Regions from separate parts of the Corynebacterium sp. H128 genome, predicted to be linked through region 2. Evidence: predicted binding sites of a transcription regulator. Region 2 holds the regulator's gene; each other region holds the start of a gene.
What was found. Region 2 encodes LexA, which represses DNA repair genes until DNA is damaged. Its sites were predicted from a motif close to CGAACANNTGTTCG; they were not measured.
Positions count from the first base shown of each region.

Region 1 (5,884 bases), on a different contig from region 2:
ACTCCATGACGGCGACTTTGTCTCCGATGGAGCGGACTACATCCATTTCGTGAGTAATCACCACGATGGTGATACCGAATTCCTTGTTCACTCGACGCAGTAGTTCGAGTACGTCGTGTGTGGTTTCCGGGTCGAGCGCCGAGGTAGCTTCGTCCGCTAGCAGCAGCTTAGGTTGGGTTGCCAGTGCGCGGGCGATGCCCACACGCTGCTTTTGCCCACCTGAAAGCTGCTCGGGGTAGTGCTTGGCTTTGTCGCCCAGTCCGACAAAGTCCAGCAGTTCCGCTACGCGCTTGTCCCGTTCGGCCTTGGGCATACCGGCCAGCTCGAGCGGGTAGGCCACGTTGCCGGCGGCGGTGCGAGAGGAAAACAGGTTGAACTGCTGGAAGATCATTCCGATATCGCGGCGGGTGGCGCGGAGCTTCTTTTCGGGCATGCCGACGATGTTCAGGTCGTCGAGAAGCAGCTCACCACTGGTCGCGGTTTCGAGACCGTTGATCAGCCGCACCAGCGTGGATTTACCCGCGCCGGAGTAGCCGATGATGCCGATGATCTCGCCAGGCTCGACGGTCAAGGTGACGCCGTCGATGGCGTGCAGGGTCTTCTTATCTGTGCGGAAGACTTTGGTGATATCCCGGAACTGGATGCGAGTTCCGGGGCGCGTAGCGTTAGACACTGGGTATTGATCCTTGGGAGTTATTTGGAGGAAGCCTGCAGTCGATCCAGGATAGCCTTGAGCTCTTCCTGGGGGCGCTTGACCGCTACCGAAGTGCCCTGGGAGTCCTTTGCGAGGGCCTCTTGGACAGCTGGGGTGTGGTAAACATCGACGAGCTTAGCGATCTTCTCATTATTTACATCCTCTGCGCGAACCACCAGGGCGTTGATGTATGGCTCAGCCTCGGTCGAGTTCGGATCGTCCTTGAACACTGCGAGGGTAGGGTCGATGCCTGCGCGCTCTAGGAAGGTGTTGTTGATTACGGCTGGCTTGCCTTCACCGTAGACCGCAGGGGTCTGTGCGGAGTCGATCGGGGTGATCTTGACCTTGGAGGCAGCTTCATCAACATCTGCTGGGGTCGGAGTGACCAGTCCTTCCTGCTTGAGCTTTACTAATCCCGCCTGTACCAGGACGTTGATTGCGCGCCCCTGGTTGGAGGGATCGTTGGGAAGAGCAACTTCCTGCCCCTCGATACCGTCGAGGCTGCTGTGATCCTTCCAGTACAGTGCCAGTGGCACGATCTGAGTGGAACCGATCGGCACTAGGGTGTCATTCGCGCCGGTATTGTATTCGGAGAGGAACTTCAGATGCTGGAAGAGATTCACATCGATTTCGCCTTCGGAGAGCGCGCGGTTTGGAGTGCTGTAATCGGCGAACTGGGTGGTGTCTAATTCAATTCCGGCCTTCTCAGCCTCGTCTTCGAATACCTGCCAGTAGCCCATATCTGATTCGGTGGTGCCGATCTTAATAGTGTTTTCGTCGGAAGCTCCCCGGCCACAGGCGGTGAGGGAGGTAGCGGCGAGGATGGTGGCCAGCCCGAGGGCTGCGGTGCGACGGAATTTCATGACATGATCCTTTTCTAGACAGAGCTTTCTATATTGCTGTTCAAAACCCTAGCAATGCGCCCCTTAGATGTACAGCTTGGTCTAGAAAGCTTGGTCTGTCCTTGAGTGGATTGCCTGCCTTGAGCAGCGAGTATGGTTAAAAAGTGATCCTAATCACAAAAATGCCAGGCTTGAGCTTTGGGGTGGAACATGTGTTCTAATTTAGCTACTCTGATGCCGTGGAATGGAATGGCGGTCCGGTTGGCTTCAATGGGCGCCCGCTGAGCTGGTCTAAGTTGGAAAGAATCCTCAGCGGCCGTCGGGTGGAAACACCGGTATCTGTGCTGCATCTGGAAACGCCTGCTGCGGAGAATATTGCAACGCCTGTACGAAATTGCTTCGCCGAGTTGCACGCACATAGCTCATACAACTTTTTGGTCGGCGCCTCAGAACCGACAGACCTCGTTGCTAAGGCAGCGGAGCTAGGCATGCCCGCGTTAGGAGTGTTGGATCGAGACGGCTTCTATGGGGCCGTGAAGTTCGCTGAAGCTGCCGCCACGGCTGGGATTGAAACAGTTTTTGGTGCCGAGCTATCGCTTATCGACGCCCCGCTCACAGTGCTCGCCCGCACCCCCGAGGGCTACCGTCGACTATCCCGGGTTATTTCGATGGCGCGAATGGCTGGCGGAACTAAAGAAGACACCCATTATCCGATGCTTGAGGAACTGGGAGTACATGCTGCACATTGGGTGATTCTGGTAGATCACCGGTGGTTTCCGGCGATTGAACGCTTACTAGCGGTATTCGGAGCTGAAAACATTGTGCTGGAGCATCAGGTGCAGTTGATTCCGGAAGACGCAGACCGGCTCGCTGAGCTGCGTGAGATGCAAGCGAACTGGGGACTACCGGGAATCGTTTCTTGTGTCCCGAACGCCGCAACAGCTCCCGATGCGCGTTTAGCTGCAGCCAAGAACGCCCTGAACTTGCGTCTTGATCTGGGAAGCGCCGAACCACAGTTGCATCCAATGGGAGGCACCTGGCTGCGGAGCGCCGATTCGCTGAAGAAAGCGCTACCGGATGCGCATGATCTGATCGAGCACACTGTGGTGCTCGCTGCTGAATGCGCCTTCACGCTGGACCTTATTGCCCCGAACCTGCCGCACTGGGATGTTCCTCCCGGGCATTCTGAAATGAGTTGGCTGCGGCAGATCACCAAGGAGCGCTATGTCGAGCGCTATGCAGGGCGTTCTGCGGAGGTGCGGCATCGGGCCCAGCAGCAGATCGATTACGAGCTGTCAGTAATCGAGCAGCTGGACTTCCCCGGCTATTTCCTCATTGTTATGGACCTGGTGGATTTTTGCCGAGGTGCCAATATCTTGTGCCAGGGCCGCGGTTCGGCTGCGAACTCTGCTGTGTGCTTCGCCCTCGGTATTACCGCAGTAGAGCCGATCCAGGCGGGTTTGCTCTTTGAGCGCTTTCTTTCCCCGGATCGCGATGGGCCGCCAGACATCGATATTGATATCGAATCCGGTCGGCGCGAGGAAGTAATCCAGTATGTCTATGACAAGTATGGGCGCGATAACGCTGCTCAGGTGGCAAACGTGATCACCTACCGCACGAAGGGGGCGATCCGTGATGCGGGCAGGGCCCTCGGATACCCACAGGGCAGTTGTGATGCCTGGTCGCGGGGAAGCGCGGAACCTCCGGAGCGCGTACTCGAGTTGGCAGCCCGCTTTAAAGGGCAACCACGACACTTGGGCATTCACTCTGGAGGAATGGTGATCTGCGATCGACCAATCGCAGATGTCGTGCCAGTGGAATGGGCACGCATGGCAGGCCGCTCGGTCGTGCAGTGGGATAAGGATGACTGCGCTTCCGCAGGGCTGGTGAAATTTGATCTGCTGGGGTTGGGCATGCTCGAGGCGCTGCATCACATGATGGATTTGGTGCAGGAACATCGCGGGCAGAAGGTGCGACTTTGGGAGCTGGACCTCACCGATACCAACATCTATGAGATGCTCTCTCGTGCGGATGCTGTGGGCGTGTTCCAGGTGGAATCGCGCGCGCAATTGTCTACGCTGCCTCGGCTCAAACCCCGTAACTTCTTTGATCTCGTGGTGGAGGTTGCCCTGATTCGTCCCGGCCCGATCCAGGGCGGTTCGGTGCACCCGTACATTCGCAGGCGTAACGGTCAGGATCCGGTTAGCTTCGACCATCCCTGCCTGGAGCCCGCCCTGCGCAAAACGCTGGGGATACCGCTTTTTCAGGAGCAGCTCATGCAGATGGCGCGGGATGCCGCCGGGTTTTCCGGGGCGGAAGCAGATGCCCTGCGCCGTGCGATGGGCTCGAAACGCTCTCCGGCGAAAATGGCGGCCCTCAAGGAGCGATTCTTCACGGGGCTGCGGGAAAACAATGGCATCGTGGGTGAGATAGCAGACAACTTGTGGAACAAGATGGTGGCCTTCGCCGCCTACGGTTTCCCGGAATCGCACTCCCAATCCTTTGCCAGCCTCGTATTCTTTTCGGCTTGGTTCAAGTATTACTACCCAGCAGAATTCTGTGTGGGGCTGTTGCGTGCCCAACCAATGGGGTTTTACTCGCCACAGTCTCTGATTCAGGATGCACGCCGCCATGGTGTGCGCATCCTGCCGGTCTCAGTCGCGGAATCTGGGGTTGAGGCAGACTGTCCACAGGGCGCGATCCGGCTTGGTCTGAATCTGGTGCGCGGGCTGGGTGCGGAGGCTGCGCAGCGCATTATCGACGCCCGGAACCAGGCTCCCCTGAGCTCGATTGCGGACCTCTCCCGCCGCGCACACTTGAGTGTTTCTCACATGGAATCCCTAGCCAAAGCCGGTGCCCTGGATTGCTTTGGTGTGGATCGTCGGCAGGCATTATGGGAGGCGGGCGTGGCTGCGACGGAAAAAGAGGGCATGCTGCCCGGGCTCTCGGCGATTTCGGCCCCGGCACTGCCGGGAATGAATGCCTTTGAGTTGCTGGTGGCGGATATCGCAACCACCGGAGTAACGCCCGATACGCAGCCTATGTCGATAGTGCGGTCAGCGCTGGCGCAGCAGGGAGTTACAACAGCGAACCAGCTGCTCCAAGTGGAAGATGGGAGGAGGATTCGGGTGGCAGGCGTGGTGACGCATCGACAGCGTCCGCAGACCGCGAGCGGGGTGACCTTTCTTGGCATGGAGGATGAAACTGGGCTGATTAACGTCTTGATCTCTCCCGGCTTGTGGTCTCGGCAGCGCCTAGTGGCGCGTACCGCGAAGGCCTTGCTCGTTCGGGGCATAATTCAGAATGCGGCGGGCGCGCCGACGCTGGTGGCAGATCGCCTGGAGCCACTCCCCGTCGGGGAGTGGCTGAGCAGGGGGTCGCGGGACTTTAGGTAGCGGCGCCCTAGGGGCCCATCCCGAAGCTGAATCCGAACAACGTGAAGGCGAAAAGCATCAGCACGATGTCGATCCACGGGGCGAGGATTGCTAGCGCCGCAATGGTGAACTGGCGCTTGCGGACGGCCACAATAATCGCCGCGATGGTCAAGGGGATGGCGGCCGCGACGCGGAACGCGTCACTGGCTCCGAATTCGTCGGCGCAGACCAGCGCCGCCACTAGAAAGGCGGCGATGAGAGTTACGCGGCTGAGGATATTGTCAAACTTTTCCATAGCTCTTTCTATAGGAACCTAGAGGAGCTTACCTTGGCAAACTCCTAGTGGATTCTGGACTCGGCAATTGTCTCGTGCCCACGAAATGGCGTGCTTCATTGCGTGAAGATGCGCGATTTCGTCCCAGGTATACGAACCCGCATTATGATCCAGTTCATGTTGAGTGGAATCAATAAGCGCCTGATCGCAAGCTTTCTTTGCGTTCAAATCGGACTGATCCCGTAGACAAACATCATGTGTTCGGCAAGCCTCGTCGGCTGGCTTTCCTTCCTGAGGCTCTCCTGGTTGGGAGTTGTTTGGGCCACAGTAACGCCACTTATACATGAAACCATCAAGGCCTCTGGTCGCAGTTGGATCTGCAAAACCATTGATGTACTCACCTGCCCGGATTGCTGTTTTAGAAGCTCCAGCATTTTGAGCGACTTGCGTGTCAAAATGAGGTACACCGTCGGTGTCGGTGTACTTATCGATCTCTTGGTCCAAAGCCTGGCTATCGTGTTGTGTGGCGTAGGTGGCTTCCAGTTCGGTAGGGGAAGCGCTAGATAGCGGTGTGCATACTAGCGCGGCAAAGCAGCATAGTGCTGCTGAAGAAAAGCGGAGGGTTTTTTAATCAAAACGAAAGAACTCCTTGAGGTTGGGGGGAAAACTTGCGGTCGCCAGTTTAAGGTAAGCCAAACCT
Region 1 covers NZ_JBBHKW010000006.1:10,986-16,869, forward strand. Annotated here, with positions in the region: gene WG915_RS06675 (methionine ABC transporter ATP-binding protein) at 1-697, opposite strand, end outside; gene WG915_RS06680 (MetQ/NlpA family ABC transporter substrate-binding protein) at 694-1,557, opposite strand; gene WG915_RS06685 (error-prone DNA polymerase) at 1,776-4,931, shown strand; gene WG915_RS06690 (hypothetical protein) at 4,939-5,205, opposite strand.
Region 1: the regulator LexA is predicted to act here: its motif matches at 1,742-1,755, upstream of WG915_RS06685 (error-prone DNA polymerase).

Region 2 (5,884 bases):
TCGTCGATAAACTGGTGCCCTATCACCGCGTCGACGCCGTCGCTGCCCGCGAAATGTTCATTCGCAATGCCCTGGTGGAGGGCAATTGGTCCACCCACCATAAGTTCTTCCACGACAACTCGGCAAAACTCTCCGAGGCTGCCCGTCTAGAAGAAAAAACGCGGCGCCGTGACCTCTTAGTCGACGAGGAGGCACTCTTCGGCTTCTACGACTCCCGACTACCAGAATCAATCACTACCGCCCGCCACTTCGATTCCTGGTGGAAGAAGGCGCGCCAGCAGGATCCTACGCTCCTCGACTTTGACCCGGAGAAGCTCTTAGCCGCGGGTGCCGCTGAAGTGCAGGAAGAGCAGTTCCCGGACACGTGGCAACAGGGCTCACTTGCCTTCGATCTGGAATACCACTTTGAACCCGGCCATCCCTTCGACGGCGTCACAGTGAAGATCCCGGTGCCACTGCTCGCCGGTGTCAGCCCGGAGGGTTTTGACTGGCTAGTCCCCGGACTGCGCCTAGAGCTGCTCACAGAACTCATTCGTTCCCTGCCGAAGCCGCTGCGCCGCACTGTGATCCCGGCACCAGACTTCGCGGCTAGGGCGCTGCCTGAACTCAAACCCTATTTTGGAAGAATTGCGACGCAGCTCGCGGAGATTCTCCGTGGCTTCGGCGCGGTGGGTATCAACCCGGGAGATTTCAGCGAATCGAAATTGCCTGCGCATCTGCGGATGACGTTCGCTGCCGTCGATAAGCGCGGCACGATCATTGATTCAGACAAGAATCTTTCCGAGCTCAAACAGCGATGCGCTGGCAAAATCCGCAATTCTGTCAGTAAAGCAGCGCGTCGGGGCCAGCAAGTCGCACCACCAGCGGCGAAGTGGAGCACCACCGAACACGGCACAATCGCCGACCAAGTAGTGACGCGTATCGACGGCCAGAACGTCGTCGCTTACCCGGCGCTAGTGGTAACTAAGCAGGGCGTAGCTATCGAAGCGATGCCAACCGAGGCAGACGCGCAACGGGCAATGATTACCTCCACGCTTACTCTCCTACTGCGCGAAATTCCGGTACCAGGCAAGAACATGGCGAACGGACTGCCGCTCAAACAACGCGTGGCTGTAGACAACTATCCGCACGGGCAACTTCCCGGGCTGATTGATGATGCGCGCGTAGCCGCGGTACGCGATTTGATGTTTGAGCACGGGGGCCCAGTGCGCTCTCCAGAAGAGTTCGAGCAACTGGTTGCTACGATCAAGCCTGAGGTTCCGGGCCGGGTACGACAACAGATCGTCGCACTAGCGCCTGCACTCGTGGATTTCATCAGCGTCGATGAGGAAATCGCAGGATGGACTGGCGAAGCGATCGATGACATGCGGGCCCAGCTTGCTTTCCTCTTGCCACAGAACGCACTGAGCGTTCATGGTGTTGCCAGGCTCAAGCATCTGCCACGCTACATGAAGGCGATGCTTCAGCGACTCGATGACATGGATCGGGACCCGGATCGGGATGCCATGCTGCAGGAACAAGTCGCGCAGTGCGAAGCCCAGCTTGCCAAGAAGCTGGCGGCTCTTCCTATTGGTCGCGATAAAACTAAAGAGGCCAAGGATATCTCTTGGATGCTGCAGGAGTTGCGGGTGAGCCTCTTCGCTCAACAACTGGGAACCGCTCATCCCGTATCCCCAAGACGCATCGAGAAGGCCATCATGAAGTTGCGCTGAGCAGCGCTGGTGCGACTGTGCTTCGCTAGTCTTCCTGCCGCGCTCTACGGCGCATCAACCGGATCTCGGATTCGAAATCGTCAGCGCTATCAAAGGATTTGTACACCGAGGCAAAGCGCAAATAGGCCACCTCGTCGAGTTCACGCAGTGGTTCCAGTATCGCCAATCCGATATCGTTTGCGTTGATTTGGCTGCTGCCATGGCTACGTACTGATTCTTCGACTTCTTGGGCGAGTCGCTTCAGCGCGTCATCGGAGACGTCGCGCCCCTGGCAGGCACGTCGAACACCGAGGATAACTTTTTCGCGGCTGAAGGGTTCTGTGACGCCATTCCTTTTGATCACCAGAAGGACGGCCTTTTCCACTGTAGTGAAGCGTCCCTCGCAATTGGCGCACTCGCGCCGTCTCCGAATAGCAGCCCCGGCGTCAATCACACGCGAATCAATCACGCGCGAGTTGTTGTTGTGGCAAAACGGACAATACACAGTGCACTCCAGCCCAGATAGGTGATCATTTTGCTTCACACGCCAGTAAGCCGGAAGCGTGCGTCAACAATCCTAGCCAGCACTTCTTCAGAATTCGAACTTAGAGGCGCTACTTGGCCTGGACAGTTGCCAACTGGGTAGCAACAGTAGTTTCCGTATAGGGCTGTTCCACGGCCGGTTCCGCCATAACCATGCCGATCACCGCGGCCAACCCTAAGATTCCCCCCAAAGCAATCTGAGCAAGAGACTCCTGTCTCTTTGCACGTCGCATATCCCGAGGTGACGTCCGCGGATGGTCAGCATGTGAAGCGCAGGTCGCCCGGTGTTGGACGGTGTAGCGAGTACGAACCTGGACGCCGGGGCGAGAGTACTCTCCGTTCCATGTTGCTGCTGGCGGTACTACCCCACCACCCAAAGAGCGCTGCGGTGAGTAATTTGCTGTGCGTGCTGAGATCATGGTCATAGCGGTTCCTTTTAAAAAGTTGAGGTGTTGTGGTCTAAAAGCTAGTGAAGGGTTCGGACAGCAACTCTTAGACCTCGTTCACATGTTCGAATTTAGTTGCTATGTTCGATTTTTAGCACGGTTATGTTCGAATGTCTAGCTTTGGCCCATATTTTCGAAATTGTTCAGTATTTCCCGCCAGGAAAGCTGTGCTACCCGGACTTTTCTTGTTATGATCGAACTAGCTCTAGAACACTGGGGCTGCATGCAATTTCGCACGTTTTCGAACACGTTCGTCTATTCGCCCCAAAGATTCGCAGGAGATTAAACAGACATGGCCCCCACTAAGCGCAACTCCCCGCAACCCAAGCTCACAGACCGGCAACGCCGCATCCTTGAAGTAATCCGCGATGCAGTGGTGTTGCGCGGCTATCCACCAAGCATCCGCGAGATTGGCGATGCCGTCGACTTGCAGTCGACTTCTTCCGTGGCTTATCAGTTGCGTCAACTCGAGGAAAAGGGCTACTTGCGGCGCGACCCCAACAAGCCCCGCGCAGTGGATGTCCGCATCATGCCGGGCATGGATAAGCCAAAGGCGGGGCCAAAGCCTGGCTCCAAGTCAGCTAAGGCCGACAAGCCAGAGTCTGCTTCCCCCGCCCATTTCATTCCTGTCGTAGGGAGCATCGCCGCCGGTAACCCGATTTTGGCGGAGCAAAACGTCGAGGATTACTTCCCCCTTCCTGCAGAAATCGTCGGGGACGGCGAGCTTTTCATGTTGCAGGTAGTGGGACTATCCATGAAGGATGCAGGCATCCTAGACGGCGACTGGGTGGTCGTCCGTTCCCAGCCCGTTGCCGAAGAGGGTGAATTCGTCGCTGCGATGCTCGATGGAGAAGCAACGGTTAAAGAGTTCCATCGAGACTCCACCGGCATCTGGCTGCTACCTCACAACGATGCGTTCGCACCTATCCCCGGCGAAACCGCGCAGATCATGGGCAAGGTCGTCTCCGTGCTACGAAAGCTGTAATATGCAGGCATTACACCCCTTAAGCAAGCCTTAATGCGGTTAACCCCACCAACGTGACCGGTTTTTAACCACGTTTAGGGGGTCAGACGGAGCTCTTCACTGTGGGATATGTCCGGTACGCCCGATCGGACATTGGTTTTGTGGGACACTATATGGAGTTTGCAACGTGTTTCGTCACACCCCAGACGAAGCCGCGGGACACGTGATATCCCGCTTCACGTGTTCACCCCCAACCAAGGAGTCCCATTTTGTATGCAGAAGAGCGCCGACGCCAGATAGCCTCGCTGACTGCTATCGAGGGCCGCGTCAACGTGACCGAGTTAGCACAACGGTTTGATGTCACTGCGGAAACTGTGCGTCGCGATCTCGCCGTACTGGCTCAAGACGGCATTATTCACCGCGTGCACGGTGGCGCTGTAGCTACACAGAGCTTTCTAACTACAGAGTTCAGCCTGGACACTCGCTACAAGTCTGCCTCTAGCGCCAAAACCGCCATTTCCCGCACCGCGCTCGATTTCCTCCCCTCCCGCAACGGGGGAATTTTTCTTGATGCCGGTACGACGGTATCCGCGCTCGCTGAACTCATTGTGGATCATCCCAGTGCGCGCCATTGGTCAATCGTTACCAACTGCCTCTCCATTGCGCTGAATCTAGCTAATTCAGGCATCGATGAAGTTCAACTTCTCGGCGGCACAGTACGTGCGATCACCCAGGCAGTCGTCGGCGATACTGCGCTACGCACCCTCGCTCTCATGCGCGCCGATGTCGCTTTCATCGGCACAAACGCACTCACCCTCGATCACGGACTGTCTACTGCAGACTCCCAAGAAGCCGCGGTCAAGCGGGCAATGATCACCAACGCGCAGCAAGTAGTTGTGCTGTGTGACTCCACCAAGTTGGGTAATGATTATTTGGTCAGTTTCGCGGGAATCGACGACATCGACGTTGTGATTACGGATTCCGGGGCCCCACAATCTTTCGTCGATGCCTTGCGTGAACGCGAAATTCAGGTAATCATCGCATCATGATCCTTACCGTTGCCACGACCCCCGAATTGTTCCGGACCTCCCACCTGCAATCTGAGCTGTCGTGGACAGAGGTCAACAAGCTGACCGAGGTTGCGATCGTACCCGCCGGCGGTGGCGTCAACGTTGCTCAGGCCCTGTATTGTGCCGGCGCGGAAACCTCCGTGATCGCCCCCGCCCCGGAAGTGAGCCAATTCAGCCGAATGCTGCAGCTGTTTGGCCTACCGTTCGACCTAGTGGATGTCCCAGGCCCCGTGCCAGTGCGCTACCTGATCGATGCGCCGGATGGACAACTACTGCAGTTCGTCGATCCCCCGATGCGCCTCAACGTTGCCCAGCTGGCCATGCTGCGCGACTTGTGCGTGACGCAGGCAGAAACAGCCGAATGGGTTGTCCTAGCGGGCGTGCTACCGGACATTGCCGATGCCACCTGGTACGTAGATATTATTCGCGCCTTGCGCCTGTACCATCGCAACACCAAAATTGCCGTCTCCACCTCGAATCAGGCTTTACATGCGGTATTGCGGCAGGTATACACCACCAAGCCAGACTTCCTGGTCATTGATGGCACCAGCGTGACTGAGCGCTCCAGCGTCGATGAATGGTTCACCACGCTTCTCGACGCCGAAGTCCCCCACATCCTCATGTGCTGGGATCGGGGCGACTTTGAATTGTTTTCCCGTGGGCGTCGATACGCAGGCGCCTACAGTGGCACACCCGGTAAGCAGTGGCTGCCTTGGATAGACGCCGCCCTTGCGGGCGCGCTGCTCAAAGACGTGGAGAAGGACCCCGTCGCCGCCCTGACCTCGGCGCTGGCCTACGCAAACGCACCGATAGGCGACGCCCAACGCGCTGTCCCGACCCCAGATGTCCTAGCGCCGGAACACGTCAGCGTGCGCGAGCTTTAACCTGCGAGGAGCTCCGCAACCGCTGCTCTGGCCTCTTGGGCACCCGAAGCATCAAGCGCAATTTTCGCCGCTGCTTCACATACCTCCAAGTCGGTTTCCGCCAGCTGCGCACCAACGCCAGCGACAGAAGTAGCTGCAGCAGACAGCGAAGAGACACCCAAACCGGTGAGCACGCAGGCAAGGTGCGGATCAGCCGCTGCTTCACCACAAACACCAACCGGAGTCTGCGTCACCTTCGCCACCTCACAGGTATGTTGGATCAACCGCAGCACTGCCGGCTGCCATG
Region 2 covers NZ_JBBHKW010000001.1:112,213-118,096, reverse strand. Annotated here, with positions in the region: gene hrpA (ATP-dependent RNA helicase HrpA) at 1-1,712, shown strand, start outside; gene nrdR (transcriptional regulator NrdR) at 1,738-2,196, opposite strand; gene WG915_RS00510 (hypothetical protein) at 2,306-2,659, opposite strand; gene lexA (transcriptional repressor LexA) at 2,973-3,665, shown strand; gene WG915_RS00500 (DeoR/GlpR family DNA-binding transcription regulator) at 3,914-4,693, shown strand; gene WG915_RS00495 (hypothetical protein) at 4,690-5,598, shown strand; gene ptsP (phosphoenolpyruvate--protein phosphotransferase) at 5,595-5,884, opposite strand, start outside.

Region 3 (5,884 bases), 170 kb from region 2:
TCGAGAACTCCAAGGTTCGCACTGAGCAGCTGGAGAAGCTCGATCGGCTGCGTGCTGAGCGCAATGAGGCCGATGTGCAGCATGCGTTGGAGGCTCTCACTAGTGCCGCAGCTACCGAGGAACGCGAAGCCGGCGATTTGGATTCCAACCTGCTCAAGCTCGCGGTGGATGCCGCCCGTGCGAAGGCGACTGTGGGCGAGATCTCCATGGCGCTGGAGAAGGTCTTCGGTCGCCACGAGGCTGAGATCAAGACCCTGTCCGGCGTGTACAAGGACGAGGTCGGAAAGGAAGGCGAGGTGTCTAACGTCACCAAGGCGATCGCAATGGCTGATGCCTTTGAGGCTGAGGAAGGTCGCCGTCCGCGTATCTTCATCGCCAAGATGGGCCAGGATGGCCATGACCGCGGTCAGAAGGTTATCGCTTCCGCATACGCCGACCTCGGCATGGATGTGGATGTCGGACCGCTGTTCCAGACCCCTGCGGAAGCGGCACGCAGTGCCGTCGACGCGGACGTTCACGTCGTGGGCGTATCCTCCCTCGCGGCCGGTCACCTGACTCTGGTGCCTGCGCTGAAGGAGGAGCTGGCAAAGCTGGGTCGTGAGGACATCATGATCATTGTCGGTGGCGTTATCCCTCCGGGAGATTTCCAGGAGCTTTATGACATGGGTGCCGCGGCGATCTACCCTCCGGGTACGGTCATCGCGGACTCTGCGATCGACATGCTGACTAAGCTGTCAGCGAATCTTGGCTTCGATCTGAAGGTCGACGCTTAAGTTTTCCCCAAGGGCGGCGTACAAGCTTCAGGTGAGGCTGGTACGCCGTCTGCGCTATTTAGCAAGCACTTTAGGAGTGGATTCACCGTGGATAACGGCTTTCTCGAGCACTCGCTTGGCTCGTTGACCACCACCGCCGGTACTGATCTCGGCTCGCAGACGGCGGTCGCCCCGGAGATGGTCAAGCGGGCGCGCCAGCGTATCGACGTCGATAAGCTTTACGACGCCGTCCGCGCTGGAGACCGCACGCAGATCGCCCGGGCGGTGACGCTGTTGGAATCTACCGCCCCTGCTCATCGGGTGTTGGCTCAGGAACTGCTGGTTCGGTTGCTGCCGCATTCCGGGAACGCGTTGCGGGTAGGGCTGACCGGTGTTCCGGGTGTGGGCAAGTCGACGACCATTGAGGCCCTCGGTATGAAGCTGATTGCCAAGGGTCACAAGGTGGCGGTGCTGGCGATCGACCCCTCGTCTACTAAGACACGCGGCTCGATTCTTGGCGATAAGACCCGCATGTCGAAGTTGTCTGCGGAGGATAATGCGTTTATTCGACCTTCGCCTTCTGCTGGCACGCTCGGCGGTGTGGCTAAGGCGACGCGGGAATCGATGGTGGTGTTTGAGGCAGCGGGCTATGACGTGATCATCGTTGAAACCGTGGGCGTGGGACAGTCTGAGGTGGCTGTGTCGCAGATGGTGGATGTGTTTGCCTTCTTGGCGCTTGCTGGGGCTGGTGACCAGCTCCAGGGCATCAAGAAGGGGGTGTTGGAGATGGCGGAAATCGTTGCGATCAACAAGGCTGATGGTCCGAACGTCAAACACGCGAAGCGAGCTGCCCGGGAGTTGCAGGCAGCGCTGCGGATGGTTCGGAGTGAGAAGGAGCTTTGGCACCCGCCGACAATGACGATGTCCGCGGTTGATCACAGTGGCATTGATGAGTTCTGGGAGCACATTCTGGAGCACAACCGTGTGATGCGTGAGGCCGGGGAGTTCGATAAGCGGCGGCGTGAGCAGCAGGTTGGTTGGATGTGGTCGATGGTGCATGAGACGCTGTTGCAAAGACTGACTACCAACAGAGAAGTAGTGGCAGCACGCACTGATGTCGAGCAGCAGTTGCGCACGGGCAAGATCACCCCGACCCTCGCTGCGGAACGCATTTTGCGAGCTTTTGACGAGCACGCCTCCGAGTAGCTTAGGCAGCATGCTGGAATGGCGGAACCGCAGCAGGGGTGTGCAGCCCGAATCTTAGTGCCTGTCCCGGGTTGAACCAGGTACTGGGATTGAAGTTCGCTTGTGCTTCCCGCCCGGGGGATTGTCCGCGCGGCGGGCGCCATAACATTTGGCCGCTGTCCGAACAGAAGGTCCACCATTTGTCGGGGTTGGATTTTTCATCGTCGATGTTCCGGTGGGTGCGGTGGCCTACCAGCATCAAGTTCTCGCCACTGGTTTTGCCTCCGAAGCGCCACGCTGTTAGATGATGCATTTCGCACAGTGCTGCTGGTAGGTCCGATCCTGGTGTCATGTCTCCGCCTTGGGCTGCGACAAGCCCAAGATAGGCATAGATATCAGCCACGCGCTTGCTGCGCCCAAGTTCGATGAGGTTTCCTGTGTCTTCGTCCAGGATCGCGAGGAAGGCGTTCTTGTCTGCGCCGAGGCGCAGGAGATCGCGGACGGGCAGCATGGTTCCCACGTCGCTAGGAACTATCCCCGCTGCTGCACGCAGCTGCTCCATAGTCATCGTCGCAACCACTGTGCTACAGCCCCGGGTCGGCGGCATCGGGCCATTGCGGTGCAGTGCATGTGCCAAGGCCGCTACGAGTGCATCGTGTCGGCGTTGACCGGCTGTGCGGGTATCTGCGTCCTTTTCGCCTGTGGGCAGAAGATCGCCCGGGCCACCGTAGTCTGCGAACAGTCTGCGCAATAGGGCATCCAATTCGGGAGTGGCTGTCACTTTGAGTCCCGACATCAGGTTTGCGCCTTGGCCGGACAAGGTAGCGTCGCGTTTCCGTTGCCGTTCCGCGTCGGCTGGTTCATCATCGGCGTTCAGACCCTGCAGGATTTTCAGCCCTGCCTTGCGGAGGTCTTCCGGGGCTAGCTGTGTTGCTATCTCCGCCAAGGTACCTTCCACCCATGCCAGCGTTTCGGCTGGCGTGTTCGCGGGTACTTGGTCCAGTACACGAGCGATCTCCATGGCTGAAGCTACCCCAAAAGCGCCAGCAGCCATCCCAGAACGGGTTGCCGGCATTGTTGCCTGTTTGCCGTCGGGATGGGTGAGGGCGGCCGGGGCGTCGAAAAGCTCGGCGCTGAGGCGGGTGAGGTCCCGCAGCTCGCCACGGCTGAATCTGCCCGCGTGGATCATCTTGTTGCGACTGTTTCGGGAATTTGGATGAAAGCCGGAGCGTTGTTCTAGTTCCCGCAGCAATCTGATGCTGGTCAGCTCGGTTAGTCGCTGCAACTGTCTTAGGGAGAGCAGTAGATTCTTCAGGTGGTCCGGTCCGCAACCATGAGTTTCCAGCATCGCGAGGACCTCGAGCTGGCCGCATACGCCAGCATCGATCACCTCGGCAATCTGTTCGAAACTCTTCATAGCTCTAATTGTAAATTCACCACCGGACACAGACCACAAGCAATACGCACATATGTTCGAACGGCACAAGTCTCAGCAGTTTTACCTACACTGGTAGTTAAAGAATCCATCTCACACAGGAGGAAACCAGATGTCCGATTTGTTGCAGGATCACGGCCCGCACCCATACGTCTTAGATATCGAGAAAGCCACCACGGACAACGAGAACTTCCGCGACACGCTGTGGACCGGCAAGTTCCTCCAGATGACCGTGATGAACATACCGGCAGGCGGCGAGATCGGGGCAGAGGTTCACGACGATCATGACCAGTTCCTGCGCGTAGAGGCCGGTAAGGGCCATGTCATGATTGGCGACTCCGCAGATAGCCTCGATATTGACCAGGTCGTTGAAGACGACTGGGCTATTTTTGTCCCTGCCGGCAAGTGGCACAACGTGGTTAATGAAGGCACCGAGGAGCTCAAGGTGTACTCAATCTACGCTGCACCTGATCACAAGCCAGGTACGGTTCATAAGACTAAAGAAGACGCCGATAACGACCCGAACGAGCAGCACTAACTAGCGTTTCGGCACATCCCCACTTCATTTGGCTGCGCGCCAGGAGTGGGGATTTCTCTTTGCGCTACAAACCCCCAACGCTCATAAAGCCGCTGGGAATCGGGCGTTGTTGCCTCCAAATAGCAAGGCATGTCCGCGTCGTCGGCACGCGCGAGGCCGTGGGACAGCAACGCCGAACCCACGCCGCGCCCCTGGGCAGCCGGTGCCACTGCCAGCGTGTATAAGTACCAATGCGGTTGCCGCGGTGTGAACATGTCCGCGTAGCACTCCCGGGCCATTATCAGGGGAGCGTGCCGACCAAACATCCGGAAATAGTCCCGCACAGTTGGGCTTGGCGCATCGGGCGGATACCAGCAGCCAGCGCCGAGCAGCTCGGAATTCTCATAGGCAAGATCCACGCGCCCTAAGGGGAGGTATTCAATGCTCAGCTGTTGCGCGAAGAGCTTTGCCAACGCGGATTCGTGCTGCGCGGTACCGATTCCGGGAAGGCCTTTGAAATACCGGGTAATCGCATCGTCGGCGGAAAAGGAAGCTGCCATGAGCGCAGCGACGTCCGGAACATCGGCTGCAGTGGCGGGTCTAATAGTTACCATTGATGTGGCCTGTAATCCTTCAAGAAGCAGCCATAGAGGTCGACGCCGTTTTCACCTTGCACAATCGGATCGTACACCCGAGCTGCACCGTCGACTAAGTCTAGGGGAGCGTGGAATCCTTCCTCCGCCAGCCGTGACTTGGTGGAGTGCGGTCTTTCGTCGGTAATCCAGCCCGTGTCGACGGCAGTCATGAGGATGCCATGCTCGAAAAGTTCCCCCGCAGCTGTCCGCGTCAGCATGTTCAATGCGGCTTTGGCCATGTTGGTGTGCGGGTGTCCCGGCCCCTTATAGCCCCGCCCGAAGACACCTTCCATGGCGGAAACATTCACTACGTACTTGCGTCTAAAAGTCGAGGCTTCTAATGCAGGGCGCAGTCTGTTGATCAGAATGAACGGGGCGGTTTGGTTGCACAGCTGCACCTCTAGCAGCTCCAGCGGATCGACCTCGCCCACCGTGGCTACCCAGGAATTGTGGGACACCAAGTCGGGGATCAGACCGCCAGCATCCACCGCAGTGCCGTCGGCTACGCGGGCTGGGGAGGAGGAGCCCCCGAGCATCGCCAACTCCGCCAGCTGCCCAGCAAAACCAGGTCCTGCACGGCCAGGTCGTGCAAAGCCAGGACCTTCCGAGCCACCGACCAGCGCGGCCGGGTGCAGATCCGCGGAGGCGCCTAAGGCCTGCAGGTCCACGCCACGCTGTGCCTCAGTTAGCGGCTCGGCTTCCGCGTCCACCAGACTCGAATAGGCGCCAGGGGAGCGCCGCACGGTTTGGGCTGCGTTGTTGATCAAAATGTCCAAAGGCCCGGCGGCAGCAACGTTATCTGCGAGGTCGGCGACGGCAACCGGGTTACGAAGATCAATACCCACCACGTGCAGACGTGACAGCCATTCATCCGAGTCGCCCACTGCAGAAAAGCGACGCACCGCATCGCGCGGGAAACGCGTCGTGATGGTGACGTCCGCGCCGTCGCGAAGCAGCTTCAAAGCGATGTACATGCCGATTTTCGCTCGGCCTCCGGTCAGCAGCGCACGTCGCCCCCTCAGGTCGACCCGGGCATCGCGGCGGGCACGGTTATCAGCCGCGCACTCGGGGCACAACTGGTGGTGGAAGGAATCTACCAATGTGTAGGGCTGCTTGCACACGTAGCAGTTCTGCGGACGGTAGAGCGCCCCCGCCCAACCCTGTGGTGTTGCCACCGCGCCGCGTTCTAAGGCAACAGGTGCTGCGCCCACGGGGCGGACGAGCAGGCCGGCGGTTTCGTCGTCGATACGCGCGGGGTTCGCGGTTGCGGTTGTGGAAAGCACCGCCGCATCTGCCTCCCGCCGGGCTTGCTTCGCTGCTTCACGACGCCGCTTCTTCACCTGCTTAAACAGCTTCGCCA
Region 3 covers NZ_JBBHKW010000001.1:279,163-285,046, forward strand. Annotated here, with positions in the region: gene scpA (methylmalonyl-CoA mutase) at 1-773, shown strand, start outside; gene meaB (methylmalonyl Co-A mutase-associated GTPase MeaB) at 861-1,958, shown strand; gene WG915_RS01320 (DUF222 domain-containing protein) at 1,960-3,354, opposite strand; gene WG915_RS01325 (cupin domain-containing protein) at 3,485-3,910, shown strand; gene WG915_RS01330 (GNAT family N-acetyltransferase) at 3,907-4,503, opposite strand; gene WG915_RS01335 (SDR family NAD(P)-dependent oxidoreductase) at 4,497-5,884, opposite strand, start outside.
Region 3: the regulator LexA is predicted to act here: its motif matches at 3,400-3,413, upstream of WG915_RS01320 (DUF222 domain-containing protein).